DNA from 2 places in the Halobacillus sp. K22 genome. Region 2 is predicted to be linked to the other one. Evidence: predicted binding sites of a transcription regulator. Region 2 holds the regulator's gene; the other holds the start of a gene.
The links. The regulator LexA, encoded in region 2, represses DNA repair genes until DNA is damaged. The targets are predictions, from matches to a motif close to CGAACATATGTTCG.

Region 1 (8,453 bases), on a different contig from region 2:
TGCGGTTATGGTTAACCCATACGACCGCAGGGATCAGTCCATTCCTAATAAAATTGAGGCAAAAGTCAAAGAAATGACAGATAAACCAGTCATTATCTACACTAACAATAACAATTGGGATCATATGAAGGATTTGAACGCCAGGTTAAAAGCTTCCCAGGCTCCTGCTCAACTGAGAAATCAGATTAGAGATTTTTTTCAGCAAAACCAGACCGGTAAGTAAGTCGCTTTATTCATACCGGGAAATTGTGGTATATTGATGTAGGAAAAGATTTGCTTTGGAGAGGAGAATGTCCATGGCTGGTCATTCAAAATGGAGTAATATAAAACGCCGTAAAGGCGCACAAGATGCTAAACGGGGAAAGCTTTTTATGAAGCTGGCAAGAGAGATATTCATGGCTGCCAGGCAAGGCGGCGGGGATCCAGACATGAATCCCAATCTTCGCTTAGCTGTAGATAAAGCTAAATCAAATAATATGCCTAATGAAAATATTGATCGTGCCATTAAAAAAGCCACTGGTGATCTTGAAGGGGTAAACTATGAAGAGTACACCTATGAAGGCTATGGACCTGGCGGGGTAGCTGTTATGGTTAAAGTGCTGACAGATAATAAAAATCGTACCGCAGCAGACGTACGACATGCCTTTAATAAAAATGATGGAAACCTTGGTGAAAATGGTTGTGTCTCCTTTATGTTTGACCGCAAAGGCTACTTAGTAATTGATCGCGGGGAAACAGAGGCTGACGAAGAAGAGATAATGCTTGAGGTAATTGAAGCCGGAGCGGATGAAATGGAAACAACAGAGGATCAATTCGAAATTTATGCAGAACCTGAATCCTTTTCTGATGTTAAGGCTACTCTTGAAAAAAGTGGTTATTCATTTGTGACTAGTGAAGTTACGATGATTCCAGAGACATACACCCCTCTTGAAGAAGAGGGCGTTGAAAAGATGTTGAAATTAATTGATATGCTTGAGGATAATGATGACGTTCAAGAGGTCTATCATAACTTAGACGCTGATGAAGCCCTGTTAGAGAAATTATCTTAATCGCTGTCTTTCTATCATAATAACTTCTGTTCCTGGGCATACTAGGATCAGAAGTTATTTTTAGTTAGGGGGAACCTGCGATGAATCGATGGTTATGGATCATACCAGCCAGTTTAATTTTAGCAGGATGGCAGTGGTTTGGTGCGGAAGATGAAGTCTCACTCAGAGCAGACGACATGCCTTATCAAAGAACCGTGGTCAATAAAACCGAAGAGAAGGCTGTAGAAACTCTAGTAAATCCGGAACCTTTAACAATAAAGGTGGTATTGAAGCAGCACTATTTGGATGGTGTAACTGAGACCACTAATAAGGAAGAAACAATATGGTCAATGGTGGACTTCTGGTCAGCTTATGAAGGCTGGTCCATAGAGTCCCAGGAATTGGATCAAATCGTCTTCAAAAGGCACGTGGAAGATATTTCTCCACTGACTAAGCAGCAGGGGTACTTCGGCCTTACGGAAGATGGAGAACTAGCGGTATTTGATGGTACTCCTTCCGAAGGGAAGGTCATAGAATCCTTTAAACCTATACCTATTGAACCGTTAGAGTCTAAGAGGAAGTCAGAATTGAAAGAGGGCATCAAAATCAAGGATGTCTTTCATTTTGAGCAAGTGGTTAAACAGTATGCCGGAGAAGAACAGCCGCTATGAATAGTCATAGGCGGCTGTTTTATTTTAATTGGCTCTGTTAAACTTCCGTATTGATTTAAAGGCAAAGCTCCCGATTGCTTAAGACTCAGTTTCGAGACTTTTGTGAAAATTAGGTCCTGCCGGGGGACGATTTCGCTTTCCGACCCTGCACGACGCAACGTCGATCGACCCTACTTCGTGTAGGGCCGCAGGAAAGCGAGTTGTTTCTGTAGCCGCCCTCATCTACTTTTCGGAGAAGGACCCGAGATATTTAGAAACTGAGCCTTACAGAAAACGGCCTTATTGTGTAAAAAGCCTCTTATGAAAAATCAATAATAAACATTAACAGAGCCTTTTAATTAAGAGCTGGAAAACAGGATATTTGTAAAGGATGTTAATTAAAGGTGGCTGCTCAGTGCAATAATCTACATCCTTCTTCAAGTTCTGTCATGGGCGAACATGTGCTTGTGTGTTACAATAGAAATGCTAAGCAATACAGGTAAGAGAGGACTTCCAACTATGATTACTTATGTAAAAGGACAGTTAAGCTTAATTGAAGATGCGTCCATAATAATTGAAACTAGCGGCATCGGTTATGAAATTCTATGTGCTAATCCTTTCAACTTTCAAGAATATTTGAACCGGGAGATAAAAGTTCATACATATCACTATATACGTGAAGACCAACAAACATTATTTGGGTTCAGGAAAAAAGAAGATAAACAGCTTTTCGCCCAGCTTTTAAATGTTTCCGGTATTGGACCAAAGGGCGCTTTAGCTATACTTGGGACGGTGAGCGTACCCGAATTTGTCTCAGCTATTGAACAGGAAGACGATAAGTACTTAACTAAATTTCCTGGTGTTGGAAAAAAGACAGCCAGGCAAATGATTTTGGACTTAAAGGGTAAATTGATTGTATGGCTGCCCGATGAACAGAATGAAGATACTATTTTCTACCAAGAGGAACTGACTTCAAAAGAAAAGAGAGAGCGCATAGAAGAGGCTCTTGAAGCATTAAAAGCTTTAGGATATACAGACAGAGAAATCAAATTGGCACGCACAGAACTTCAAAAAACCAATGAAGGAAGTGTGGACGATTATGTAAGACAAGGATTACAGGTATTGATGAAGTCATAACTGGAAGGGGGAACTAATGTGGAAGATCGAATGATTTCCGGCGAGTTGCAGCAGACAGACCAGGACATTGAACTTAGTTTGAGGCCGGAAACGCTCAAACAGTATATTGGTCAGGAGCGAACCAAACAAAATCTGCGTATATTTATTCAAGCAGCAAAGATGAGAGAGGAACCTCTGGATCATGCGCTTCTTTATGGCCCTCCGGGGCTTGGGAAAACGACGCTTGCTTCTATTATTGCTAATGAAATGGGCGTACAGTTCAGGACAACGGCTGGACCTGCTATCGAGAGGGCAGGAGATCTGGCAGCTATTTTATCTTCACTTGAGCCCGGAGATGTTCTTTTTATCGATGAAATTCATCGATTACCAAGATCAGTAGAAGAAGTCCTGTACCCGGCTATGGAAGACTTTTGCTTGGACATTGTTGTAGGCAGCGGACCTAGTGCGAGATCGATGCGTCTTGATCTGCCTCCTTTTACGCTGGTAGGAGCCACTACGCGAGCCGGTTTATTATCCGCGCCGCTGCGCGACCGGTTCGGAGTCCACAGCAGGTTAGAATATTACGAAACAGAAGCTCTTTGTTCGATAGTAGAGCGGACAGCGGATATTTTTCATGTAGAAATTGATTTTAATGCTGCCGTGGAGATTGCCCGGCGCTCGAGAGGCACTCCGCGTATTGCCAACCGATTATTTAAGCGGGTGCGGGATATAGCGCAGGTAAAAGGTGAATCCATCATATCTCTTGATACTACTCAAGAAGCTTTGGAGATGCTGCAAGTAGACGCCGAAGGTCTTGATTATATAGACCACAAGCTTCTAAAAGGCATTATGGACGGTTTTAGAGGAGGACCTGTGGGTCTTGATACTATTTCGGCTACGATTGGAGAAGAGTCTCAAACGATTGAAGATGTGTACGAGCCGTTTCTTCTTCAAATTGGATTTATACAAAGAACTCCGCGTGGACGTGTCGTAACACCTAAAGCATACGCTCACTTCCATAGGGAGGTGCCCGGAACTTGACTGGGTTCGGAAAAATATTTATTGTTATAGGGATTGTGTTTATAGTGATTGGACTTCTATGGAGTTTTGTTGGCAAACTTCCGGGTGATCTTAGTTTCAAAAAAGGAAATACTACCTTTTACTTTCCCATTATGACATCCATTGTAGCCAGCATTGTTCTTTCACTTATATTTTATATTATTGGTAAAATACGATAAGGAAGAATAGGGGATTTAAATGGATATTAAGCAGTATGATTTTGAACTGCCTGAAGAGCTTATTGCTCAGGTGCCGCTTCAAGATCGTTCTTCTTCACGTCTCATGGTTTGTGACCGGGGCGCTGAAACAATAGAACATCACCATTTTTCAGATATTGAACGATTCTTAAAGCCAGGGGACTGTCTTGTTTTGAATGATACACGTGTGCTTCCTGCCAGGCTTTTTGGTGTTAAAGAAGATACGGGTGGAAAAGTAGAGGTCCTACTTCTGCATCAAGAGGCGGGAGACGAATGGGAAGTACTCGTTAAACCAGCTAAAAAAGTGAAACTGGGCACACGCCTCGTGTTTGGAGATGGAAAACTTACAGCTGAAGTCACGGAACTTCAAGATCATGGAGGAAGAAAAGTCAGATTTTCTTATGAAGGAATTTTTCTGGAAGTGCTGGAGTCCCTCGGTGAGATGCCGCTCCCTCCTTATATTAAGGAACAGCTGCCGGACAGGGAACGTTACCAGACTGTATATGCGAAGGAAGAGGGGTCCGCTGCCGCACCGACTGCCGGGCTGCACTTTACAAACGAACTTCTTGAAAATCTTCAAGCTTCCGGTGTAAATATAGCTTACCTCACCCTCCATGTCGGGCTTGGTACCTTTCGTCCTGTTAGTGTCGACAATGTGGAAGACCACGATATGCATGCGGAATTCTATCAGGTTTCTCAAGAAACGGCTGACCAATTAAATCAGGTGAAGAAACAGGGGGGGCGTATTATTTCTGTAGGTACAACTTCTACGAGGACATTGGAAACGATTATCCGTGATTACGGGACCTTCCAGGAAGCAAGCGGATGGACAGATATCTTTATCTACCCGCCTAAAAAGCTGAAAGCCATTGATGGGCTGATTACCAATTTTCATTTGCCTAAATCTACGCTGATTATGCTTGTCAGCGCTTTTGCCGGTCGTGATTTTGTCCTGGAAGCCTATGCTAGAGCTGTGAAGAATAAATATCGGTTCTTCAGCTTTGGAGATGCGATGCTGATTATCTAGTTAGATTATGCTTGAATTGGAGAAAGGATATAAATAATGGCAATCACATACGAATTAATTAAAACATGTAAACAAACGGGGGCACGTCTCGGCAAAGTTCATACACCTCACGGTTCATTTGAGACTCCGATGTTTATGCCGGTGGGTACGCTTGCCACTGTAAAAACGATGAGTCCCGAAGAACTTGAGCAAATGGGAGCGCCGATCATCCTCTCTAATACTTATCATCTTTGGCTGCGCCCTGGTGAAGATATTATTGAAGAAGCAGGCGGTCTTCATTCTTTTATGAACTGGAATGGCTCCATCTTAACAGATTCAGGAGGATTTCAAGTCTTTAGCTTAAGTGACTTGAGACAGATTGAAGAAGAAGGTGTTCACTTCCGTAACCATATCAGCGGAGAGAAATTATTTCTCTCACCTGAAAAAGCCATGCACATCCAAAATTCACTAGGTGCAGATATTATGATGGCCTTTGATGAGTGTCCTCCTTACCCGGCTGAGCATGACTATATGAAAAAGTCAGTTGAGCGGACAAGCCGATGGGCGGATCGATGTCTTGAAGGACACCAGAGACCTCATGATCAGGGACTTTTTGGGATTATTCAGGGTGGAGAATATGAAGATTTACGCCGGCAAAGCGCTAGGGATCTTACTTCATTGGATTTCCCGGGCTATGCCATTGGAGGACTTTCCGTTGGTGAGCCAAAGGATGTTATGAACCGGGTGCTTGATTTTACTGCGCCTCTCCTGCCTGATGAGAAACCACGCTATTTAATGGGAGTAGGTTCACCCGATTCTCTAATTGATGGAAGCATGCGGGGCATAGATATGTTTGATTGTGTTCTACCTACCCGGATTGCCCGTAACGGTACATGTATGACTTCTAATGGACGTCTGGTTGTCCGCAATGCAAAATTTGCCCGTGATTTTCGCCCCATTGATGAAAATTGTGACTGTCATACATGCCGCAATTACAGCCGGGCTTACATCAGACACCTCGTTAAATCGAGTGAAACGTTTGGCTTTAGATTAACTACTTATCATAACCTTTATTTTCTGTTAAAATTAATGAGGCAAGTGCGTGAAGCCATTAAAGAAGATCGACTCGGAGACTTTAGAGAAGAATTCTTTGAACAATATGGTTTCAATAAACCAAATGCGAAGAACTTTTAGAAGGGGGGAAATTAAATGGATACATTAGTCGGTTTATTACCAATTATTCTAATGTTTGTCATTTTCTATTTCCTATTAATTCGTCCGCAGCAAAAGAAACAGAAAAAAGTACAACAAATGCAGGCGGACTTGCAAAAAGGCGATAGAATCATCACAATCGGAGGTCTCCATGGTACGGTACATGCTATAGATGAAGGATCTCTAGTTATTACGGTACAAGATGGAACGCAAATGAAATTCGATCGTTCATCTGTTCGTGAGAAACTAAATCAGGACTAATGATACAATCCCGCTGTCTAGGCAGCGGGATTTTTCATGTCCAATTATCTTTTTGCCGTTCGCCTTGGCAAATTGACCCCGATTACCCCTCCGAGCCAGGCAGCTAGAACTAATCCCCCGAAATAACTTAGTTGCGGCAGAGATACCCATTGGTTTTCAAAAATGATCTGAAATAAAGCCATTGCAGCTACGAAAATAAGTCCCGTCATCGCCCCGGACAGCCACCCTTTCTGTTCACCTTTATAAGCAGCCATCATTCCACCAAATGCTAGAATACTCAAACCGGTGATCAGCGCCGCTTGATTGAGGGTTTGATATTCCATAGATGTAAAACGAAGTAATAGAGCCAGTACAGCAGCGGAAATAATCATCAGCAGAAGGATAGAGCCAATTCCATATCCAAGGACGCCCTGCGTAAATTTTTTCATAATATAAATCTCCCTTCTTAAGCTTGTCATTATCACTATATGCATGTTTAAGCCTTAGATAGAAGTAGATATTTTCCCTCTTCCTTGAATACGTATAAAGTAAAGTCCTTATAAAGGGGAAGGTGTATGGCAACTTTACTTGCATTACTCATATTCGTAGCTAGTTATGTATTAATTATGACGGAGAAGTGGAATAGGGCGCTTGTAGCTTTAACTGGCGGTGTGCTTTTATTAGTAACCAAAGTGTACGAGTGGGAAGATGCATTTGGGTTTATTGATTGGGAAACGGTAGCTTTACTCTTTTCAATGATGGTGCTGGTTTCCATAACGAAGAAAACGGGAGTTTTCACTTACATGGCGGTTCGTTTAGCTCAGCTCGTTAAAGGACGTCCTGTACCTTTACTTGCTGTATCAGCAACATTTACTGCTGTGGGTTCTGCTTTTTTAGATAACGTGACAACAGTCCTTCTTTTTGTTCCTGTATTACTTACATTAATTGAACGTTTACAGCTTCCAGCTTTTCCTTACTTACTAATTACCATATTCAGTTCTAATATTGGCGGCACCGCCACTCTGATCGGAGACCCTCCTAATATTATGATTGGACAGGCTGTAGAGCACTTTAGTTTCTTATCTTTTCTTTATCATTTAGGCCCGGTCGTGATCGTGATATTTGTATCTATGTTAACCATATTGCTGCTTTTGTTCCGTAAGCAATTAGTTTACAATCGTGAACTGGCTGCTGCCCTTATGGAAATGGATGCGCGGGAGCATCTTAAAGTCTCCCGGTTACTTTTTCAGTCCATTTCTGTGCTTTTTTTAACAATTACCGGTTTTATGATGCATCCATTTGTACATATGGATATTACCACCATTGCGGTAAGCGGAGCTTTACTATTGCTGTTTTTAACAGACAAAGAGCTTGATGTTGAACATGTGTTTCAAGAGGTGGAGTGGGTCACCTTATTTTTCTTCATGGGGCTGTTTATGCTGGTAGGTGGTTTAGAAACGGTAGGGGTAATTGATGAACTGGCTCGTGGGATGGTTTGGGTCTCTGGCGGAGACCTGCCTATTACTTCGATGGTCATGTTATGGAGTGCAGGGCTGCTATCGGGTGTAGTAGATAATATCCCATTTGTTGCAGCTATGATTCCAGTTGTTCAGGAGCTGCAAGGTTATGGAATGATGAATGTAGATCCTATTTGGTGGTCGCTTGCGCTAGGTGCATGTCTTGGAGGAAACGGAACTCTGGTTGGCGCATCTGCGAATGTTGTCGTAGCGGGCATAGCTGCCAGTCACCGCCAGCCTATATCGTTCATTAAATTTTCTATATATGGTATCCCGGTCTTAATTTTATCTTTAGTCATCGCGTCCATTTATGTATATTTCCGATATTTGCTGCCATTCTCTTCATAAAAACACGAGAATGGGTCATCTTATAAGAGAGTAAGCCTGTTGAAAGGTCGTGGATTTTCATGGTGTATGCCTCTCTTATA
Region 2 (8,453 bases):
GTCAGCAGCCAATACTAACACGGCTGACAGGATCGGGCCAGTACAAGGTGTCCACCCAAGAGAAAAGGTCAATCCAATCAAAAAAGAACCAATAAACCCTGCAGGTCTATTTTTAAACGAAATTTTCCGATCTTTCATTAAGAATTGAAAGTTGAAGACACCAATAATGACAAAGCCAAAGAAAATAATTAAAATAGCTCCTAAACGCCTTATTATCGTATCATTTTGAATAAGAAACTGGGATAAAAAAGATCCTGAAAATCCTAGAACTAGAAAAATTGTAGTAAACCCTAATAAAAATGATATGGTGTGCAATAAACTTTTGCGCTTCAGCATGGCGTTATCTTCTTTTAACTCACTAACACTCATCCCTGTTATGTATGAGAGGAATGCAGGATACAGTGGAAGTACACACGGAGATATGAATGATAAGAAACCAGCACCAAAAGCTATAAATATGTTTATTTCTGACATAACGCTTCCTCCATAATTATACTAGACTCCTATTGTATCAGACCGCATTTAAAAAAACGATGAATCATATGTGAACTTCCCGTCATAAATTGATCATAAGAAAAACCTTCTTTCCTCAACCAGAAAGAAGGCTTTATTTTGATTATTTCATTTGGTTGTTCATGGAACGCATCATTTGATTGATCTTCTTCTGAGACGGCTTCTGTCCCATCTGCATCATCAATGTGCGAAGCATCTGTTCATTAATTGGCGGGTTTTTCTTCAAATAGTTCATCATATACTTTCTTGCGATGAAAAAGCCAAGAGCTACTCCTCCGATAAGAGTGAGTACAGCAATGACGATAACCCATATAATACCCAAAGTCATGTCTTCGTCTTCCTCCTTCGTGTTATCTCCCATAACAGTATAGTAAATGGTTCACAGAAATACAATAGTCGTTTACGATAATAAACTTTCGCCTGCCAATGGGAACACCCAGCCATAATGATCTTCGTCCGGTTGACGCTAAAAATGAGCGGGAAGACATCCTATACTGGCTTAAACACGACATTTTCTGCCTGCCACAGACTTTCACACTGAAAAAGACAACAATAATTCTTATTAGTTATTATATCATATTGTGAGTTTTTATCGAAGAACGGAAGCTTAGCTATCAAGCAATTTTTTATCCTTTAACTATCGCATTTTACTTCTTAGATTTATGAGAGGGTTATGGAGAGAAAATTTGTAAATTATTTTTCCCCATACGTATTCTGCCTACCACTCAGCGGCTGAAATATAAAAACAAGCTGTCGGTAGAATACCAACAGCTTGTTTAATTGACCTTAGGAGTTCATTAAATTCTCAGCATGTTTGACTACGTTATCTACAGTGAAACCAAAGTTTTCGATAATAGTATCTCCTGGGGCTGAGGCTCCGAAGCGGTCGATGCCGAGTACAGAACCGTCCAGACCTACGTAGCGTTCCCAGCCAAATGAAGCAGCCATCTCTACAGCTAGACGTTTACGAACGCTAGAAGGAAGGATGCTCTCTTGATATTCTCTGCTTTGAGCATTAAAGCGATCGAAAGAAGGAATACTTACAACGCGAACGTCATAACCTTTCTTCTTAAGTTCATCTTGTGCTTTAACAATCAATTGTACTTCAGATCCCGAAGCTAACAGAATGGCATCTGGCTCTTCCTTATCAGAATCACTCAAAATATACGCACCATGCTTAACACCTTCATAAGCGTTTTCTGCCGTGCCTTCAAGTGTTGGAAGACCCTGACGAGTTAATACTAGCGCATTTGGAGTGGTATTAGATTCTAAAGCCAACTGCCATGCCGCACTTGTTTCATTTCCATCCGCAGGACGGATTACAGATAGATTTGGCATTGCACGAAGAGAAGGCAATTGCTCAATTGGCTCATGAGTTGGCCCATCTTCTCCGACAGCTACAGAATCGTGGGTAAAGACATAGTTTATCGGAAGATTCATTAGTGCAGATAGACGCAGCGCTGGTCTCAGGTAGTCACTAAATACAAAGAATGTTCCGCCATAAACTTTAAGCCCCCCATGTAAGGCCATACCATTTAAAGCTCCGGCCATTGCGAATTCTCTAACACCAAACCAGATATTTCGGCCGGCATAGTTATTGCGTGAGAAATCTTCTTCTTCTTTTACAGTTGTTTTATTGGAACCTGCCAAGTCTGAGCTTCCTCCGAAGAAATATGGAACTTTAGCAGAAAGGGCATTAATCACATCACCTGAAGCAGCACGGGTTGCCGGACTGTCTTCACCAGCTTGATACGTTGGAAGCTCGTTCTTCCATCCTTCAGGAAGCTCCCCTTTAATTGCTGTTTCAAATTCAGCAGCCAGCTCAGGGTAGCTTTCTTTATATTGTTTCATAAGTTCATTCCAGGCCTGTTCTTTCTGTTCGCCGTTTTGTTGAACTTTTTCTTTAAAATCCTGATAAACTTCTTCTGGTACGTGAAAGAGCTCTTCGTGCTCCCACTCATAATGAGCTTTCGCTGCTGTAACTTCTTCTTCTCCAAGCGGAGCACCGTGAGAAGCAGACTTACCGGATTTGTTTGGTGAACCATAGCCAATTACTGTTTTCACTTCGATCATAGTCGGCTGGTCTGTATTCTGCTTGGCATCTTGAATAGCCTTTGTAATTTCCTCTGTATCCGTTCCGTCCTCGACACGTATAACTTGCCAGCCATAAGCTTCGTAGCGCTTTTCAACGCTTTCGCTAAAGGAACGGTTTAAATCTCCATCTAAGGAAATGTCATTTGAGTCATACAGTACGACTAACTTTCCAAGTCCAAGGTGCCCGGCTAAAGAAGCTGTTTCTTGAGAAACGCCTTCCATTAAATCTCCATCACCACAAATAGCAAAGGTGTAATGATCTACTACATTATAGTTGTCACGATTGTATTTAGCAGCTAGATGTGCTTCAGCCATTGCCATACCGGTAGCCATAGACAAACCTTGGCCAAGTGGACCCGTAGTTGCCTCTACACCGTCTGTATGTCCGTATTCAGGGTGTCCAGGAGTTTTAGAGTCCCACTGACGGAAAGACTTAAGGTCATCTATTGTCACTTTATATCCTGATAAATGTAAGAGGCTGTATAGAAGCATAGATCCATGCCCCGCAGATAGTACAAAGCGGTCGCGGTTGAACCAGTCAGAGTTCTTAGGATTGTGATCCATAAACTGTGTCCAAAGGGTATACGCCATAGGAGCTGCCCCCATTGGCATTCCTGGATGTCCGGAGCTTGCTTTTTCAACGGCATCGATAGTAAGTGTGCGAATTGTATTTATTGAAGTTTGTTCAAGGCTATTTGCCATAATCGCCATTCCCCTTTCTCTTTCGTAAATATGTACATGTATTATCCTATAATGAAATTTCGTTTGAAACAAGCGCCAGGGCGATATTTCAAGAAAAATCCAATGCCTTTGTTTAACTTTCCCTGAAAAGGGTTTTTTAAACAAAATAAAATCCGTACATTAACTGTACGGATTAATAATCAGTTCTTCTTTTCATTTTCCTGCATTTCTCTTAATTTCTTAGGGGTCACATCTTTTCCTTCAGGGTCTATAACGGTAACGCCCTTCAACTGATTCTTAAATGATTTACGAACATTCTTCAAATATTGCTGTCTTAAATCCTGTTGTTCTTCTTTTTCCTTAGCAGTTAATTCTTCCTGCTTAGATTTATTAGCCAATTCATTTATACGATCAATTTTTTCTTTAGATAACATAGATCAATACCCCTTTTTGTATATATTGTGACTCACAGGATCGATTCATGTGCGAACAAGAAAAAGACAAGTGGCCAGAGGACCCTTGTCACTTATTTAATCGTAACCCTTCTCTTCTTTTTTTTCAAGTAAGACGTGCTCCTGATATCTTCTATGGACCGTTGCCTTGGATACATCATACCCTAGTCCGCGAAGAGTGGCAGCTATATCTTTAAATGACAATTTATTCTGGCGTAAACGAACAACCTCATCTATGGGAAATTCAATCCGTTCTCGTCCAGGAGCCAAGTGTTGATTTGACAGATTATCAGCAGGGTTATAGCCTTCCTCTACTGCCTTTCTCATTCCTCTACGAATCTTCATATTATGTATTTTCCGCTGGTATTCTTCTACAATACCCACAATCTGAAGGACCATAGAGTCAGACTCAGCTATCTCCAGTTCTCCTTCATGAGATAGTGAATAGATTTGAACGTCCAATTTATTCAATTGATGAAATAATGCGATTTTGGTATTCCCGCGTCCAAGTCGAGTTTCATCTTGAATTAACAAAGCTTCTGCTTCCCTATTAGAAAAATACTCAAGCAAGCGGAAAATCCCCTCCCGTTCAATTTCGTAACCACTTGCTTGTTCCTCTATACAATCCACAACTTCCATACTGTGGTGTGCGGCCATCTGATTTAATTCGTTTCTTTGTCTGTTCAATGAAGAAACTTGTGCTTCTTTTTCGGTACTTACACGACAATATAGGATAACTCTCATGATGTTCGGCCCTTTCTATTAAATCTTCTCATACAGCATATAATAGATTATCCAATGGAGACCATTGAAAAGTAAAGAAAGGCTAAACTTGCGATAAACAGTACGAGATACGTTACATCGAGCTTTGAAAGTTTGTTGAACATGATTAGACCCTCCATTTTTAGGAACGAACGTTCTTAAGAACTAATGTTCGCTTTTTCTATTACCAATTATATACGAACAATAGTTCTTGTCAACCGATGTTTTCGAACGCTTGTTTGTATTATTTAAGTAGGCATGGTACAATGTGGTTAATATAAATCCTATGTACGAGGTGTAAATCTATGAGTAAACTTTCAAAGAGACAGCAAGAAATATTAGACTTTATTAAAGAGCAGGTAATTATGAAAGGTTATCCGCCTTCTGTTCGTGAGATCGGCCAATCCGTGGGTCTGGCATCCAGTTCGACTGTGCACGGACATTTGTCAAGATTAGAGAAAAAGGGGTATATCCGAAGAGATCCTACTAAACCAAGAGCAATTGAAGTGATAGAATTAGAGGAAGATCACAGTATCCCTAGAAGTGAAGCCTCTTATGCGCCTGTTATTGGTAAAGTAACGGCAGGTTCTCCTATTACCGCAGTCGAAAATATTGAAGAATATGTACCACTGCCTGACTCTTTAGCTGGTACAGACGATAACACGTTCGTACTTGTTGTACAGGGCGAGAGTATGATTGAAGCCGGTATTCTTGATGGTGATATGGTGATCGTGAGACAACAGCAGACAGCTCAAAATGGAGATATTGTAGTAGCCATGACAGAGGATGAAGAAGCTACCGTGAAGCGCTTTTTCAAAGAAAGAAACCATATCCGGTTACAGCCTGAAAATGCTACCATGGAACCTATTCTTCTAAATGATGTTGCTATTCTTGGACGGGTTGTAGGTTTATACCGTACGGTTCATTAAGCAAATATTAAGGGCAGCTCTTAAGAGCTGCCCTTTTTTCATTTTTTACCAATTTATCCTATTAATATATAGAAGAAAAAATAAAACACGTTCTTTACTATTTTGTAGACGAACAAGAGCAACAGCTGAAAAGTTCCATCCGAGATTGAGGTTCCCACGTCTATTGAACTGCTTCGCCCATCAGATTCCTTTCTTCATCCTCGCAAGATTAATCTTATTCTAGAAAAGTGCTGGTTTACCAAGTATTTCATTAAGGGAACTTATGTAATAAACCGACTCACTGGTACCTAAAACCATACGTAAAGCTTGACCTATAATAAATAAGGAGTTGATTAAAATGGGCTTAAAATCAAAGCTCTCAAAAATTCTAAGAATCTGGAACGACGTGGACGCTGTTCGTAATAACCGAATTGGCCAGCGAGTCGGCAGAAGAGCTGCTGGTAAAGTCAGTGGGAAGCTCATTCGTAAGATTTTTAAATAGGATTTTACTATCGTTAGTAAATAACATGGCCCTTTTGCTCAGCGCAACGGGGCTTTTTTCTTTTAAATTTATACAACTTTACTATCCATTTATCCTACTTAATGCCATTATTTCTTAAGTAATCAATTAAAGCGAACAAGATCTGCTCTTTACGATCTTTATAATTAGTATCCATCTTTATACGCTGGCTGCTAAAAAGAAAGGCATCATGCAAATAGAAGATGCGAGGTGTAGCTTGCCACGTGTGCTCTGTAATTCTATTCCAGATGTACGCTTCGAATTTTTCGGAATAGTTTTTTTGTTTAATACATGAGCGCACATCCGTTTTTTTAACCTCAATAGATCCTTCATACATATTTTTGCGAGCAATTTCCCACCACATTTCAGCTCTGTGAAATTCGCGAAGCTCATCCTTTTTAACAACATTTGTTGCATTAGGTTCCTCTGTTGAATTAACCAGTGTGCGCTCTTCAATAAACGCCCATAGATCAACTTCATTGATTCTCCATCCATCTTTACGCGTGGCTGGTTCGACGCCTTTAATTGTGCCGTTTCTCAGCCAACGTCGAAGACTTTCTTTATGTGTCGTAATTTTATATTGTTTTAATTTTTCCAAGGCCTGATCGACAGTATATTGTTCCATTCTACATCCCCTAACAAATCAATTGTTGTGTACAAATCATAACACAACACGTGTTGCGATACACGTGTAAACAGGTTTTGTCTGAGAACTTTGTGCATTTTTTACTAAAATACACTTCAAACTGAAGTATTTCAGACTGTCACTTTTTGTGAAACGATGGCTGTCTTGAAATAAAGTTTTTCTAAAAGAAAAAGTTGTGATAAGTTACTTAATATTTTTTCACATAAAAAAAACCTTCTGCAAACGTCCAAGTTAATTGAATTAATTAGAGTTTAAATCTCAGTATAAAATCTACTTATTATAATAATGTGCAATCATGTCACAGATTGATTCTTTTCTTATCAGTGGCTCCCAGCGATGCAAAACTATATCCTGCTACCTTCATTTTCAGGGGTTAACAAGGGGGTGAGTGAGAAAAGTGGAACGTATCAATCTCCGCATAAGAAAAAGCCTCAGCGCTTAGACGCTGAGGCTTGATGAGGATTAATATGTTTGTAGATATTGTTCACGTTCCCAAGGGTGTACTTGTGTACGGAACATATCCCATTCGATTTCTTTCGCTTCAATAAAGTGTTCAAACAGGTGCTCGCCAAGAGCTTCGACCATAATCGGATCTTCCTGCAGTTCTTCAAGAGCATTGTAAAGCGTGGCAGGCAGATCTTTAATGCCGTGTGCTTCACGTTCTTTCTTATTCATAACATAAATGTTTCGATCGACTGGAGTTGGGGCTTTCAATTTATTCTCCACACCGTCAAGACCTGCAGCTAATAATACTGCCATAGCCATATAAGGGTTTGCAGCAGGGTCTACGCTTCTTACCTCTATACGAGTACTTAATCCGCGGGAAGTAGGAACACGCACAAGCGGGCTTCGGTTCTGACCGGACCAAGCCACATAGCAAGGAGCTTCATAACCAGGTACAAGACGTTTATAGGAGTTTACTGTAGGATTTGTGATCGCCGTAAAGTTTGTAGCATGCTTAATAATCCCTGCAGTAAACTGATAAGCAACTTCTGATAATTCTTTATCGCCATTTTCATCATAAAAAGCATTTCCGTCCTCATTAAACAAAGACATGTTCGCATGCATCCCGGAGCCGTTCACACCAAATAAAGGTTTAGGCATGAAAGTCGCGTGGAGACCGTGCTGACGCGCGATCGTTTTTACAACTAGTTTAAACGTCTGAATATCATCACAGTGTTTCACAGCATCTGAGTATTTAAAATCAATCTCGTGCTGTCCAGGAGCTACCTCATGGTGAGAAGCTTCAATTTCAAATCCAATTTCCTCAAGTTCAAGAACAATATCCCGCCGGCAATTTTCACCTAAATCGGTTGGCGCGAGATCGAAATAACCACCTTTATCGTTTAGTTCCATGGTTGGTTCGCCTTTTTCATCTAGCTTGAATAAAAAGAATTCAGGCTCAGTACCTATGTTAAACGCGGAAAAACCAAGTTTTTCCATTTTCTTGATGTTACGTTTTAAGTTATAACGTGGGCACCCTTCAAAAGGAGTCTTGTCTGGGTTGTAAATATCACAAATGAAGCGGGCTACTTTCCCTTTTTCAGATGTCCAAGGGAATACCACAAATGTATCCAAATCTGGTACTAAGTACATGTCAGATTCCTCGATGCGCACGAAGCCTTCGATAGATGAACCATCAAACATCATCATACCCTCTAAAGCCTTATCCAGTTGACTAAGCGGGATTTCGACGTTTTTAATTGTTCCCAGCATATCCGTGAACTGCAGTCGAATAAAACGGACGTTTTCCTCATCAAGTTTCTTGTAAATTTCTTCTTTAGTTAAACCCATAATTCCAGTCTCCTCTCAACACATTTAGTGGAAGAATCTAGACAATTCCCCCTGCCTAATTCCAAGTTTACCTTGCCTTCCCG

Region 1: ruvA (Holliday junction branch migration protein RuvA) is a predicted target of LexA. The motif match lies at 2,133-2,146, and genes of this name have one in related genera.

The regions. Positions count from the first base shown of each region.
Region 1 covers NZ_JBQQCN010000001.1:259,464-267,916, reverse strand. The annotation lists gene ACTWPM_RS01370 (YhcN/YlaJ family sporulation lipoprotein) at 1-223, shown strand, start outside; gene ACTWPM_RS01365 (YebC/PmpR family DNA-binding transcriptional regulator) at 297-1,049, shown strand; gene ACTWPM_RS01360 (BofC C-terminal domain-containing protein) at 1,130-1,699, shown strand; gene ruvA (Holliday junction branch migration protein RuvA) at 2,198-2,815, shown strand; gene ruvB (Holliday junction branch migration DNA helicase RuvB) at 2,834-3,835, shown strand; gene ACTWPM_RS01345 (DUF2905 domain-containing protein) at 3,832-4,032, shown strand; gene queA (tRNA preQ1(34) S-adenosylmethionine ribosyltransferase-isomerase QueA) at 4,052-5,077, shown strand; gene tgt (tRNA guanosine(34) transglycosylase Tgt) at 5,114-6,250, shown strand; gene yajC (preprotein translocase subunit YajC) at 6,266-6,529, shown strand; gene ACTWPM_RS01325 (TIGR04086 family membrane protein) at 6,574-6,957, opposite strand; gene ACTWPM_RS01320 (ArsB/NhaD family transporter) at 7,084-8,373, shown strand; gene ACTWPM_RS01315 (YetF domain-containing protein) at 8,433-8,453, shown strand, end outside.
Region 2 covers NZ_JBQQCN010000004.1:48,167-56,619, reverse strand. The annotation lists gene ACTWPM_RS04670 (cytochrome c biogenesis CcdA family protein) at 1-474, opposite strand, end outside; gene ACTWPM_RS04665 (YneF family protein) at 617-835, opposite strand; gene tkt (transketolase) at 1,300-3,309, opposite strand; gene ACTWPM_RS04655 (DUF896 domain-containing protein) at 3,489-3,722, opposite strand; gene ACTWPM_RS04650 (YneB family resolvase-like protein) at 3,819-4,484, opposite strand; gene lexA (transcriptional repressor LexA) at 4,808-5,431, shown strand; gene ACTWPM_RS04640 (hypothetical protein) at 5,769-5,912, shown strand; gene ACTWPM_RS04635 (hypothetical protein) at 6,007-6,555, opposite strand; gene glnA (type I glutamate--ammonia ligase) at 7,039-8,370, opposite strand; gene ACTWPM_RS04625 (MerR family transcriptional regulator) at 8,395-8,453, opposite strand, start outside.